DNA from 3 places in the Comamonas resistens genome. Region 2 is predicted to be linked to each of the others. Evidence: predicted binding sites of a transcription regulator. Region 2 holds the regulator's gene; each other region holds the start of a gene.
What was found. The regulator LexA, encoded in region 2, represses DNA repair genes until DNA is damaged. The targets are predictions, from matches to a motif close to ACTGTATNNNNATACAGT.
Positions count from the first base shown of each region.

Region 1: QMY55_RS16760 (PA0069 family radical SAM protein) is a predicted target of LexA. The motif match lies at 2,778-2,795, and genes of this name have one in related genera.
Region 3: imuA (translesion DNA synthesis-associated protein ImuA) is a predicted target of LexA. The motif match lies at 3,279-3,296, and genes of this name have one in related genera.

Region 1 is NZ_CP125947.1:3,606,442-3,611,308, forward strand. It holds gene QMY55_RS16740 (LysR substrate-binding domain-containing protein) at 1-99, shown strand, start outside; gene QMY55_RS16745 (DUF1090 domain-containing protein) at 179-562, opposite strand; gene QMY55_RS16750 (SMI1/KNR4 family protein) at 683-1,189, opposite strand; gene QMY55_RS16755 (hypothetical protein) at 1,186-1,611, opposite strand; gene QMY55_RS16760 (PA0069 family radical SAM protein) at 1,644-2,771, opposite strand; gene rnk (nucleoside diphosphate kinase regulator) at 3,128-3,535, shown strand; gene QMY55_RS16770 (acyltransferase family protein) at 3,665-4,837, opposite strand.
Region 2 is NZ_CP125947.1:2,285,141-2,290,007, reverse strand. It holds gene adk (adenylate kinase) at 269-925, shown strand; gene QMY55_RS10730 (asparaginase) at 1,016-2,050, opposite strand; gene lexA (transcriptional repressor LexA) at 2,132-2,806, shown strand; gene QMY55_RS10720 (hypothetical protein) at 2,971-3,378, shown strand; gene QMY55_RS10715 (hypothetical protein) at 3,943-4,272, opposite strand; gene QMY55_RS10710 (Crp/Fnr family transcriptional regulator) at 4,348-4,867, opposite strand, start outside.
Region 3 is NZ_CP125947.1:2,412,268-2,417,134, reverse strand. It holds gene dnaE (DNA polymerase III subunit alpha) at 1-945, opposite strand, end outside; gene QMY55_RS11275 (DNA polymerase Y subunit UmuC family protein) at 938-2,437, opposite strand; gene imuA (translesion DNA synthesis-associated protein ImuA) at 2,440-3,264, opposite strand; gene QMY55_RS11265 (HD-GYP domain-containing protein) at 3,544-4,867, opposite strand, start outside.

The sequences.
Region 1 (4,867 bases), 1.3 Mb from region 2:
GATCCGGCCAGCACCACCACCTATGTGTATTGCATGCAAGAGCGCAGCGACAGCCTGCTGGTGCGCTCGTTTCGTGATGCGATCCAAGAGCGGGAATGAGGTGATGAAAAGCTTGGCCTAATCGTCCTCTGCAAGCTCCAGTCAAGTACGTCTGATGCAGGCGCGGCTTGTCTCAGACTCAGAGCGCTCCTCTGCGCAGTTTTTCCAACTCAGCCTTTTCCTTGGCTAACTTGGCTTCACGGTCTGCGATCTTGCCAGTCTTGCCTGTGTCTCGTGCCGCATCGAGATCACGCTGCCGCTTCTCCACCTTCCTCTCTTGATCGGCAATGCGTGCTGCATGCTCTTGCTCAAGTTTGGCATCACTGCAATGGGCCTGGTTTTCACGCAGTGCCTTCTCCAGGCCACGTACACGGCTCACCTGGCCCTTTGCCTTGGCATGCTCCATATCGCGTGAGATCTCTGCTCGCTTGCTTTCACAAGTGGCATGTACGGGCTGCGCCAGTGCAGCATGGGCCGCCAAGGCGGAAACAGCGATTGCAATCAACGTGGCTGAAGTGCGCATAGGGCTTTATCTCGATAAGCTGGGCTGTCCATGATGCCTCAAGGCATGCAGGCATGCGCATGCATGGCTCCTACCGACTCGGAAAGTCGGCTTCCGGAGACTATGAAATGCCACACCAAGTCAACCCAGCGGTCTGGGCTGAAACACCAAAGGCAAGGCGCCCACGCCAAACAGATTGGCACCCTCTACCAGCAGCAGTCTGAAGAACTCGGCAGTGGAGGCTGCAATCACAGCACCATCAAAGCTGCGCGGCGCAATACGGATGACGGGGCAATCGTTGGGCGGCATGCGAACCAGGTCATGCAGATGCCAGCCGCACATATCGCCGTTGTCGCTGTTGGCAAAGACCAGCACATCGGCCGTGGGCTCCAGCATCTGCTCCAGGTCCTCATCCATGAATGGAGCCAGCAGCTCCTCATGGGTGCTCATATGCTCCATGGCATGAAAGTGCAAAAAGCCGCCCCAGCTGCCCGGCCCCACAATTCGCATGAAGTGCCGATAAGCCGATGGGAGCTCTACCGCGTGGCCGGACTGCAACTGCGCCAAACCGGCACCCACGGCCATACCTCGCGCGCTGCTGGATTCGGCAAGAGATTCAAACAAGACTTGCAGATCGGCTTCGGTCATTCATTGCCCCAGCCATCAAACAAGGCCCGGGCGTTGTCACCAGCCTGCACAACCAGTGGAACATCGCCTGCATCGCTGATCAACACCAGCGGTCCGGTGGTGACACACAGATCGCAGAGAAACTTCAGAATCATCACCGGGTCGCCTTTTTCAAAATAGAACTCGTTTTCGGCAGGCCGCAGCTCCATGATTTGCAGCATGCACCAGGGCTTGCGCCCAGCCTCCCCCGCCATCGTGAGCAAGGCGCTCCAGCGTTTGCCAATTTGTTCGTCCGACAGCTCCGCCTGCCACCGAGGATTGGCGGCAATCACGGCCTTGATCTCCGAGAGCCTGGGGTTGCGGCTGGGCTCTTTCGGATATGCCAGGCCCTCCTCGTCCAGCCATGCGCACAGCTCGGGCTGCAGAGGAAAAACCGAATACATCACACCCATGGGGCTCCTTTCCGTATCGACTCTTAAAACAGGCTTTGCTGCGCCGACAAGCGGCTGTGATGGTACTGGCTGCAGTCCAGCTGCACCCGCTCGCGGTTCAGACCCAGCTTGCGGCAAGCCAGGGCAAAGCGCTGGGCCAGCATCTCGGCCCAGATGCCTGTGCCTTTCATGCGCTGGCCAAACTGCGCGCTATAGGCTTTGCCTTGGGCGCGATCGGCTTCGGCGATGCCATGCAGATCGCGCACACGCTCCATGACCCGCTTGGCGCGGTCCGGGTAATGCAGTTGCAGCCATTGCTCGAACAAGGGCGCGACCTCCCAGGGCAGGCGCAACACGGCATAGAAAGCCTGCCGCGCGCCGGCTTCGTAGGCGGCGGCCAGCACCTGCTCCATATCGTCGTTGAGAAACGGGATCTGCGGCGCAAGGCTCACGCCCACCGGAATACCGGCCTCGCTCAAGGTCTTGATCATGCGCAGCCGGCGATGCGGCGCGGCAGCCCGGGGCTCCAGTTGCCTTGCCAGTTCGGGCTGCAGCGTGGTCAGCGTGACATAGACCGCCACCAGATGCCGCTGCGCCAGCGGCGCCAGCAGATCCAGATCGCGCTCCACGCCGCTGCCCTTGGTGACGATGGAAAACGGGTGATGCGCCTGGGCCAGCACTTCGATAACGCGCCGCGTCAAGCCCAGCTCGCGCTCCACCGGCTGGTAGCAATCGGTGACCGAGCCCAGCATGACGACGCCAGGCTGATGGCCGGGCCTTGACAGTTCGGCACGCAGCACCTCGGGCAGATTTTGCTTGGCGATCAGTCTGGTCTCGAAGTCCAGCCCCGGTGAATAGCCAAGATAGCTATGCGTGGGCCGGGCATAGCAGTAAATGCAGCCATGCTCGCAGCCGCGATAGGGATTGAGCCCCAGATGGAAAGGTAGATCCGGCGATCCATGGCGGCTGAGCGCGGACTTGCACTGCTCCCACTCCACGGAAGTTCGCAGCGCTGTCGCCTCTTGCGCGTCAGCGTCCGCACTCCAGCCATCGTCAAACGCCTGCCTGTCATCGCCTGCGAAGCGATGGGCAATCTGGCTGGCCGAGCCTCGCCCCTTGATGATCGTGACAGGCCGGACTCCTGAGTCCAAGTGAGTGCGGGCTTTATTCATCCAATAACTGTATATAAATACAGTTAATTAAGCAATCCAAAAAATGTTTCAAGAGCACAAGCGAGCAGGTCAATACAGTTGCAGCATTTACGTCCGAATTCCATAAAAACATGGCTGCAGCACACACCATCAAAGCGCTAGCAGCTACCTAATAAATAGCAATAGATCGTTCTCAATCCGCACTGCCGAGGTGCGAGATGGCTTGGCTTTGCTCACAGTCCCGTACACAATGGCCGCTGTGCACCCACAGGGTGCTTTTTCCAAAGCCTTGGCCCGGACAACACCGTTGCCCGGGCTTTTGTCCGTTTGCGCGACGCGAAAGCGCTAACCACACCACCACGCAAGGGAGCCACACCATGGAGCGCAAGCCCCAAATCACTTTGTCGTCCTTGGATCTGGAACGCATTGAAGCCTTGCTGGAGAAGAACTCCAGCCACTTTCCGGGCCGCGACGCGCTGGAAGCCGAACTGGACCGCGCAGATGTCCTGGAACCCCAGGAGATGCCACCCAATGTGGTGACCATGAATTCCACCGTGCGATTCACGATGCTGGAACTCAAAAAGTCCAATACCCTGACCCTGGTCTACCCCAAGGACATGGATGGCAGCGCAGACAAGGTCTCCATCTTTGCCCCCGTGGGTATCGCACTACTGGGCCTGTCCGTGGGCGATGAGTTCAAGATGCCCAGCCCCACAGGCCAGGTAACCGTGCGCGTGGATGCCATCGAGTTTCAGCCCGAAAGCTCGGGCGAACTGCATCGCTGATTTCAAGACGCCCATGAAAAAAGGCATCCCACACGCTCCCCACCGCGTGTGGATTGCGCCCACACCGCGAGAATCTAAACGGCCCCGGCGATAAAAAAGCAGCTTTCAAAGCTGCTTTTTTGTATTCACTCACCGCAAGCCGGCGATCATGGTTGTCAACAGCCCTGCTCCAATCAGCCCGGCCTGCCAGCGCAGCGCCTGGCTCCAGGAAGAGACATGGCGCTCCACCAACTGATACAGCGCATAGCCCGCGGTCAGCGACAGCACGAACGCAAACGGGATGCCCACCACAGCGGCGGTGACCGATCCATGCCAGAAATGGTTGACCACGGCGTTGACCAGCAGGCAGATCGAGAAGTGGATCAGGAACACCGAATAGGAAATCTCGCCCAGGCGGCGCAGCGGTGCAAAGCCCTTCCAGCGTGCAACCCCCTCGGTACGCATGCAGACGATCAGCAGCAGCGCCGTGGCACCGGCCAGAAAGATGCGGTCGCGCCACTCAAAGACCAGCGCACCGATGACCAGGGCCGCAATCAGCATGGCCCAGCTCCAGGCCGTGCTGCGTTTTTCGGCAGCCACGGCCCAGTAGGCCATCATGCCCAGACCATAGGCTCCCATGAAATAAATCGCCCAGATATCGAGATCCGAGTCCAGATTGAAGCTGAACAGCGAGGCCGCCGTCCCCAGCACCACCAGCATCTGCATGCCGGTCACTGCCCAGGGCCACCACCGCTGCACCGCCTGCACACCCAAGCGGCCAGCAACAACCTGCTTGAGCCAGCGCACCGCGCCCAACAACAGAACCGTGCCGGCAAACAGCTGAAAGTCTATGGATACATACCAGACACCGGCCGACAGGGACTCCTCACCGACGATGTTCTGCAGCAGCAGGGCATGGGCGAACAGTTGCCAGAGGTCGGGGTCTGCAGATACCGATTCATGGTCGAACCAGGGCCGGATGGCAGCCGAGATGACGATGGTCACCACCAGGGCCACGGCATAAGGCACGACCAGCCGGACAAAGCGCTTGCCTATCTTGGACCAGGGCGAGTCAAAGCGTGCCAGTCCTTGCGGTGCCAGGCTGGCCGCAGCCAGAAAGCCGCCGATCACCAAAAAGATCTGCACGGCCATGCGTGCGTACTCATACAGCCAGTCCAGCAGATTGGGCATGACAGGGTGCGCCACATCGGACATGGGGCCGTAGAACGCAAGGTGGTGCCAGACAATGGCGGCGCAGGCCAGACCTTTGGTGCAATCGATCAGTGCGCTGCGCGAATGAGAGTGAGTTGAGCTTTGAGCCATCGGCGTCCCTGACCACCGGTGCCCTGCGGC
Region 2 (4,867 bases):
GCTGGTCAAGCGCTGACAGCTATACTTTTACATAGTCCGAACAGCACATGCACAGCCCAGCAGGCCTGCGTTACAACGACAACAGTCGTGCTGGCGACGATGAACAAGCCCAAGGTGGCCGCACTTGTGACAGTTTTGTCTATGGCGTGTAAGCCTGTGTTGGTCTTGTGCGTGCTATCCTTGCCCGCGAAAAATACGGCCCGAGGCTGACAGGCGTCCACCCGCCTGCTCTGGCCAGCAAGAATTTCTACTCTCCTCAAGGATTTCCATGAAACTGATTTTGTTGGGTGCACCCGGCGCCGGCAAAGGCACTCAGGCCGCCTTTATCTGCCAAAAGTACGGTATCCCTCAAATCTCCACCGGCGACATGCTGCGTGCCGCCGTCAAGGCTGGCACGCCCCTGGGCCTGCAAGCCAAGGCCGTGATGGATGCCGGCCAGTTGGTCAGCGACGACCTGATCATCAATCTGGTCAAGGAACGCATTGCCCAGGCCGATTGCGCCAACGGTTTCCTGTTTGACGGTTTTCCTCGCACCATCCCCCAGGCCGACGCCATGAAGGCTGCCGGCGTGAAACTGGACTATGTGCTGGAAATCGACGTACCCTTTGAGGCCATCATCGAGCGCATGAGCGGCCGCCGCAGCCACCCCGCTTCGGGCCGCACCTACCATGTCAAGTTCAACCCCCCCAAAGTGGAAGGCAAGGACGATGTGACCGGTGAAGACCTGGTTCAACGCGAAGACGACAAGGAAGAAACCGTCAAGAAGCGCCTGGACGTGTACAGCAGCCAGACACGCCCCCTGGTGGATTACTACCAGAACTGGGCCAAGCAAGACGCTGCCAGCGCCCCTCAGTACCGCGCAATCAGCGGCCTGGGCAGCGTGGAAGAAATCACCGAGCGTGCACTGAAGGCCCTGGCCCAGTAAACCGCAGTGAATTCACCACTCCAAAAAAGCACCGCCCAGGTGCTTTTTTGTTGTCCGCGTCAGGTACGGCAAGCGAGTGAAGCTATGGCTTCAGGAGCTTCTGAGCAGCTCAAGCATCATCGCCACCCGTGCCTTGCTGGGCGGCAACAGTACGCAATCCAGCATCTGCGGGTCTGCAGCCCGGCAAAGCTGAGCCTTGATCTCATCCATCAGGCCGGCCTCGCCTGCGTCGCCGGCCACGGGCTCACCCTGGCCCACCGTCTGTCCTTCCAGGCAACGCGTCGCGCACCAAACCATCACCCCCTGCTCCCGCGCGCGAAGCAGCGCCTGTTGCAACTCATGATGCACGGTGGCATTGCCCGTTCCCGCCACCACCAGGCCCTGCACACCGGCCCCCACCAACGCATTGACAGCACGCGCACCCTGCGCTGCACCGGACTGCAAAAGCTCGACCCAGGGCAGCTCGTCACAGCTCAGCAGATCCAGCAGGTCTGCCTGCGCCCAGGCGCTGCAAGCGGCAGAAGGGGCGGCCACCCAACGCACTCGCCCCTCTTCCACATAAGCGCATGGCCCGCCTTCATAAGAATGCATGGCGTTCAAGCGATAGGGGTGAACCTTCAGCACCTGCCGCGCAGCATGAACTTCACCGGCAGCGGCGACCCACACACCTCCTTGCCCCCCAGCGGCCACGGCCACGGCGTCGCGCAAGTTCTGCGGGCCATCGGCTTGCAGCGATGTGGCGGGCCGCATGGCGCAAGTCAGCACTACGGGCTTGCCCGGCTGCAGCACGGCCTGCAGCAGCCAGGCCGTTTCTTCCAGCGTATCCGTGCCATGGGTGATCACCAGCGCCTGAATGTCAGCGTCATCCAGCGCCTGTGCCGTCGCCTTGAGCAGCGTGCGCCACACACCCCAGTCCATGTCCTTGCTGTCCACCTGCGCCAATTGCACGGCATCCAGCACCGCGCCGGTGCGCCCTGCAGCAATACGTGGCAAATCCGGCACGGCTGCAATCAGCCCCTGCACACTGATCTGCCCCGCCCTATAACCCACGCCCTGCGTGCTCTCTGCAGCCTCACCGGCAATCGTTCCACCGGTTCCCAAAATCACAATCTTTGGATTTGGCACTTGCTCTCCACATCAAACTGGTTAAAAATACAGGTACTGTATAAACCCACAGATCAACAATTCGGTGACCGGAAGCCAGACATGCTAGACCACCCCAAACTCACACCCCGCCAGCAGCAGATTCTGGACCTCATCCAGTCCACCATCGCGCGTACCGGTGCGCCACCGACTCGGGCAGAGATTGCAAGCACCTTTGGCTTCAAATCCGCCAACGCCGCCGAAGAGCACCTGCAAGCCCTGGCCCGCAAAGGTGTGATCGATCTGGTCAGCGGCACCTCGCGCGGCATTCGATTGCGCGCCGATACCGTACGCAACATCAACGCTGCCCGTGGCACCAGCTTTGCCTTGCCCATGACGGCCTTGAGCCAGCTGATCCTGCCTCTGGTCGGCCGCGTGGCCGCAGGCTCGCCCATTCTGGCTCAGGAACATATCGACCAAACCTATTCGGTGGAACCCAGCCTGTTTGCGGCCAAGCCCGACTACCTGCTCAAGGTGCGCGGCATGTCCATGCGTGACGCCGGCATCATGGACGGCGACCTTCTGGCCGTGCAATCCGCACACGAAGCACGCAACGGCCAGATCGTTGTTGCGCGCCTGGGGGATGATGTCACCGTCAAACGTTTCAAGCGCACCCCCCAGGGCATTGAGCTGCTGCCCGAAAACCCCGACTACAAGATCATCCACGTCGACCCCGAAGAGCCCTTCGCCATCGAAGGCCTGGCCGTAGGCCTGATCCGCAACACCATGTTCATGTAAGCGCTGGTCAACCACCCGACGAGATCGCTCAGCAGCCACTCGCCCCCCGAATTTCTCCAGTCCAGGTGGTAGGCGCGAAGCCGGATGCTTCGCCCTGGGCGGAGCTTTGCCCGAAATCCGCAATCCTGCCCGATCCACGCCGAAAGGCCCTGAGGAGTTGCTTTATGGAATTCGCCAAACCTTTGCTCGCTCTGACTCGCTGGAAACTCAAAGTCTTCCCGGTCTCCCCTTCGGCCAACCTGTGCAGCATTGCGGCTCCAGCTCCGGCATCTCCAAACCAAAGCGAGAATATCGTTGCACACGATGTTCAAAGCGCCTATTTGAACGTCTTCACCATGCGCAAAAGCCGAACTCGCAGCAAGGCAACGCGCAGCGCCGTACCAGCGAGCCCTCAGCTCAGCTTGCCCCTGCAGACAGACGCAGATGCAGCGCTTGCAACGGCCCGCACCCTCAAAATCGTCCAGCGCGAACCCCGCAAGCAACCCGAATGCCTGTTGATTTCCGGTCGCATGGCCGATGTCTGCGCTGCCCTGGAAAATATGGCACGCAACGAACGGGCCATGCAGGCCTGAGTGAACTACCTCCACTCCAGCAGACAATTCTGAGCTTCAAGCTCGGGCGCGCTCAAACGCCGCGGGGCTGTGCCCCCCAGATGACTGTGGCGGCGTGAGCGGCTTTTGAGCGCACTGGTATTTGCAGATCCCAGCAGTACACAGACATAAACGCGGAGTCTTCCCACCAGGTCAAGCCTTGCTCCCAGGGAGACTGTATGAATGCGGTATTGCTTGAAATCGGTGCTGCACATAGGCTTTGCGCATACCGTAATGCGCAGCTTGCAAGCTGCTGTTTTGCAGTCAGATCCCATGACAACGAAACCTCATTGATTTTCAGCCGAGCCTGAGGTTCTCATCCCTCCCTCCAATTCCCCGGGCACGCCGCAAGGCATCGGCCTTTATTTACGTGAACCACCGATCGAGCCAGAGTGGTTCGCTCAGGGCATCGGCCCATCGCTGGCGATCGATGGCGTCCAGCGACTTGGAGCCTCTGGAAGAAACTACAGCCTTGCAGCGCAGAGTTGATCGATATGTTCAAGCTTGGGAAAGCCACAAGGCCGCCATCCGGCTTCTGATCTGAATCTATTGTTTGGGTGTTTGGGCTGCTTCAGCAGTCGCCGTTTCACATTGCTCTCGCAACCAAAGAATGCTGTCCAGTTTCGTCATATCCGGCGCGCGCTGCCGAAGAAAATTCAGAGATGCTTGCAGAGCCGCGCTGTACCGGCTCTCGAATTCATCGTCTGCACCACCAGGCGGCGCCATCATGTAATGGCAATAGTCCGGATTCTGCGCAAACTCCCGCACAGGATTGGACTGCTCCATCGAGAAAGCCGAGCTGCACAGGCCTATAGTCAGAAAAACCAAAGCGCTGCTCCTGTAACTACGACCCATCCACAGCGACGCTTTTTGCATGGTCTCTACCCTTCAGTATTGAAAAATTCATTCTCTGACGGGCTCTTTCAGGCCTTTGTATCCCGGTATACGGTACTAGCTGTTTTTTAGGACCTCACGCAAAGTTGCAAGGTCTACGGTGATATGGCCCTTTTTCGCATCGACAATGGCGCCGCAATCCACCAGCTTGGCTATGGTGCGAGTCACCGATACCCGCGATAAGGCTGTCATGGAGGCAATGGCCTCATGCGAGAGGGAAACGTCTGGTAGATGATCCGCAGAATTGTCGTCAGCGCTTTGCCGCGAGCTGTGATTGGCCAACTGATACAGCAGACTCGCCACTCTGAAAAGCGGCTGCGGCGAGGTGATCGAAGAGATGCGATCCAGCAGCATGCGATTCTTCAACCCCAAGAGTTTGATTAGCGAGACGGCAATTTCAGGCTGCTGCCCGAAGCATTCCGCCATTTCCTCTGCGGTGTAGCTGCTGACCACGGCATCACTGACGGCTCGAACAGAGGTGCCTCGCTTCGCTCCGGAAAAAGCTGGCCCCTCTCCGACCACGGCACCTGGGCCGAAGAGCTCGACCAAAATTTCTGTCCCATCGGGACGCAAGATT
Region 3 (4,867 bases), 130 kb from region 2:
CAGCCAGGCCAGAGTCTGCGTGGCCGTCATGCCGGGCAGCACGCTTTCTTGCGGATAGTGATAACGGATTTCGTCGAGGCTGAAATGGCAGCGCTGAGCCAGGCGCAGCGTGGCATCCAGCATGGCCCGGGGGTAGAGCGAAGCCAGCCGCAGGCGCGAGCGCAGATGCCGCTCGCCATTGGGCTGCAGCGCAAAACCGCACTCGGCCACCGTACGGCCCAGGCGAATCGCGGTCACCACATCCTGCAGCGGCTTGCGCGAGCGTGCATGCATATGCACATCACCGCAGGCCAGCAGCGGCAGGCCCAGGTCCATGCCCACCTGCTGCAGCGTCTGCAGCCACAGGCTGTCGTCGGGCTCCAGGTGCAGCTCCACGCCCAGCCATAAGGACCTGGCATCCAAACAAGAGGAAACTCTTGATAGACAAGTGCCAATAGCTACAGGATCAGAAGCATCAAGCGCGCTACGGCAGGGCAGCAGAAGGCATTCACAGCCTTGCTGCAACAGATGCCAGGGGCTGGCTTCATCCACCACATAAGCGCCCTTTGCCGCACGGCCGCGCGCGGCCGTGATGAATTCGCAGAGATTGCCCCAGCCCAGCAGATCGCGCGCCAGCGCCACGATCTTGAGCGAACCCCAGACAAATTCGCTGCCATGGATCAGATGCAGGCCGCAGTCTTTGGCCGCCTCATGGGCGCGCACGGCACCGGCGACCGAGCACTCATCGGTCAGGGCCAGTGCCGCATAGCCCAGGCTTTTGGCGCGATGCACCAGCTCGGCCGGCGACGAGGCGCCACGCAGAAAGCTGAAGCTGGACAGGCAGTGCAGCTCTGCATAGGCCAGCGGCCCTCTGCCCGCGCCCTGCGCCATGGGTGAGGCAGGGGTGACGGTGGGCGGCGGCGCGGACTGCGGTACAGCGCCATCCAGCATGGTGAGCTCAGCCATAGACACCTTGCACAAACCAGCTGGGCGCATGACTGGCAGCCGTCAGCCATGCGCCGGTCTGCGCCCTCTCACGGTAAATCCAGACATGGCCGACCACTTCGTTGAACGCCACAAAATAGTCGCGCGCGGCCAGTGTTTGCGCCCCCTCCCACCAGCCTGACTCCAGCCGATAGGGCCCGGCACGCAGCTGCAGCGGCCCATGCCAGTGGGGACGATTGTTCCGGATCGCCAAGGCCTCGGGCCGGGGCAGCAGCCAGGGCGGCCATAGCGCCTGCCAGGGGTCGCTGCAATCGTGGCGAGTACGACTTTTTCCAGCAGCGCCGGGCAAGGCAGCAGCGCGCTGTTGAGTAGACTGTTGGGCGGACCGTGTATTGCACTGTGCAGCGCTTTTCCAGCTTTGCATGGCTTCGGGGCGATAGTCGGCATGGGGTTCGACCATGCGCACGGCTTCATCTCCCCAGCGCGCCCCGACCCGCTCCACCCACTCATGCCAGGCCAGACTGTTTGCGCTGCCTTGTTGCGCGGCCAGATCGGGCAGGCAACTGAGTGGCGCGGCCGACCAGGGCACGGTCTTCAGCGCCTGCAGCTCCAGCATGTCCACAGGTGCACGCCAGTGCTGCTGGCCCAGGTGCTCGCGCAGCAGGCGCTGCAGATGCGCCATGCCCTGCGTGGGCTGGGCCGTGCGTATGCATAAGCTCTCCCACGCCGGCAACTCCTGCCCGTCAATGCGGCGCAGATCATGGTGCCAGCGCAGTTGCAGCGACAGCACCGCGTGGTGACGTGCCTGCAACCATGATTGCAGCGCTCGCAGCAAGGGCTGGGCCACCTGCAGCACCGCATCCGCATTGCGTGCGGGGTAGCCTAGGTCATGGCGCAGCACGAATGTCTCGGGCAGCTGAAGCCAGTTCATGGGCTGTGGCAGCAGACCATAGGCCTCGTCCAGCACACGCAAGAGCTGGCCCCCCAGACGACGCGAGAGACCTGCGCGCGGCAGCTCTCGCGCCTGCCCCCAGGTCCTGCAGCCCAGACGCATCAAGACAGCGCTGTGCTGCTGCAAAACCGTCAAGGTCCACAGCGGCAGCGCATCGGCGGGCATGGCGGCAGGCAGGGCCTTGCCCTGCTCTTGGAGTCTTTGCATCAGCCTCAGTCTGGCCAGCGCCAGCCAGGGCGTATCGGCCTCGGCGCGGACCATGCTTTTTCCCAGCTCTGCATCCGGCATACCGGCCTGAGAGGCCAGGCAGGCCAGGGCAAAAGCCCGGTCCAGCTGCTCCAGCATGGGCTGCAGGCCACCCCAGAGGCGCTGGACCATGCTGGTTTCCATGAGCAAGGCCTCTTCCAGAACCGCCACGCGCGGCGAGAACTCCAGTGCCCACCAACAGGCACTCTCCGCCGCGGTGACAGGCACAGCCTCCTTCCCCTCAGGCTCCTCCCTTCCTTGTGGCGCCGCCAGCAATGCCAGAGGCCAGGCAATCCAGTGCTCATGGGCTTGCATGATCAGTCCACCATGACGGGCGCTGCGCCCAGCGCGTGTGACATGGCCCGCCCCTGCATGAGCAAGGCCGCCTCTTCGCTCTGGCGCGCATGCCGACCGGCCTGTGCCTGCAGCACCGGCATCCAGGCCCAGTGCGCAAGCGATAGCTGCACGGGATGGTCCAGGCAAGGGCCGCGGCGCTTGAGGATCTGGACCTGCAAGCCATTCGCCGCACCGGCCTGCGGCGCTCTTTCCAGACGCAGGCGCAAGGCCGCAGGCGAGCTGTGCTGCCCGGCTTGCAGGTCCTGCCACAGCCACATGGGCCGTCCCTGCGATGCGGCAGCCAGTTGCAGGCGCCGCTGCGCCGGCAGCGTCAGCTGCGGCAGCCAGGCCAGCACGGCCAGCACATCGCGGCAATGCAGCGCTTGCTCGCAGGCCCAGGCCAGCTCCTGCGCGAGCCGATCCGGCGCCTGCACACAGCACAGCCGCTGCGGCGCAATGCCCGCCGCCTGCAGCGCTGGCGCAAATGGCAGATAGGGCGGTGCCACCAGCACCAGTTGCCCATTGTGCTGGCATGCCTGCGCGGCCAGTGCGGGCAGCAGCAGTGCCCACTCGGCATGGGTGTGCGGTGCCTGCTGAATCTGCACCAGCGCGTTGCCAGGCCAGCCGCCACCGGGCAGCTCTGCGTCCAGCGCCGCATGGCCGCTGGGCCAGGTCTGCTGCATGCGCCCCCCATGCCAGTCGCTGCCGCGCCAGACACCGTCAAGCTGCACCTCTTGCAGACGCGCAGCACAAGGCAAGGCCTGCAGGGCGGTCCTGTTCGTGAAGGCGTGGAGCGGCTGGGACATGGCATTTCTCAAATACTGTATAAATATACAGTAATCAAGAAAATGCACGAATGCATCAATCCCACTCCGGCAGAGGAATCAATGACAAAAATGCCTCTAACGCTTATGCAGAAAGCGCTAGCAGCTATCAGTTTTTAAGCGACTGAATCTGGTCAAGCCAATGGGCAGGCTGGCTGCAGGCAATGGGAAAGCGCAACCCAGGCTGGCTGGGCAGCAATACCCTGCCTCGGAAACGTCCGGCGGCCTATCTTCTATATGCCAGCCCCTTCTGCAATGCACTCAGACGCCCTGCCTGGCCGGCGGCTCGATGCACGCGCAGGCATCGCACCACTGGATGACCGCGCCCTCCAAAGCAGTGCCGCGCACCGTGGTGACGGGCCAGCGGCGCAGGCAGTCGTTGATGATGGACTGCAGCTTCCACAGCGCTTCGCGGTTGACCAGTGCCAGCTCGCCCATGCCTTGCGCATCGTCCTTGAGATAGCTGAGCACATGCAGTTGCTGGCTGGGGTGAGAGCCTGCCTCGGCCAGTTGCTTCTGCAGCAGCTGCAGGCTTTGCTCCACAAAGTTGGCGCTTTGCGCCTCGGGCAGGTGGCTCCAGCCTACGGGGAAATTGGAGCGCAGCTGGGACCACATGGTCAGCGCGGCTTCCAGCGCTGCCGTGCTGTGCGCCACCTCGGCCTGCATGGGCTCCAGCGGCAAACCGGGCTGGGTCTCGTCGTACAGCAGCGGCAGAATATGGTGCACCAGATCGGCCGGGTAGCTTTTGTGATTCATGCGCAGCATCAGCGACAGACGCTGACCCGGCATGTCGCTGAATTTCTCGAAGAAGGCAGACACGACTTCGGCCAGCAGCAGTACCTGCCCCATGGGCGAGATGGAAGCCCCGGGCACACCGCGCGGATAGCCGCTGCCGTCCATGCGCTCATGGTGCTCCAGCACGGCCAGCTCCACCGTCTGCGCATAAGCCTTGGCATCGCGTACCACCAGCATGGCGGTCACGGAATGTGCCACCAGATGCTTGCGCTGCGAGGTGGACAGGCGGTGCTCGGGGTCCGTCCAGGCCGGGTCCATATAGAGCATGCCCACATCGTGCAGCAGCGCTGCTGTGGCCAGGGACACGCATTCATGCTCGCTCCAGCCATTCTTGAGCGCCAGAAAGATGGACACCAGCGTCATCTGCAGGCTGTGTGTGAACAGCTCGCAGCGCTGCTCGCGCATGACGGTCAGCTTGAAGGCAATCGAGCGGGGCAGCAGCAGGCCCTTGAGGGGAGCCAGCAGGCGCTCGGGGCCTTGCAGATCATTGACCATGCGGCGCAGCAGTTCGATGCTTTCGCACTGACTCTGCGCCAGCGCCAGCAGGGCATTGGCATCGACCGGATTCTCGGCCATCAGGCTTTCGTCAATCGGATCGCGCAGCTTGTGGCTGACCAGCCGCTCATACAGGCGCTGGTCGACGCGCGCCCCCTTGTCCACGAGCTTGATGCCTTTGTCGGTATAGATGGCATCCCCCGTCACCACCGGCAGATGCCCGGCCATATCCGTGACGGCGCGCAGAAAATGCGCATTCTCTTCGTGCCGCCCAAGCTCTTGCTGGCCTGGGCTA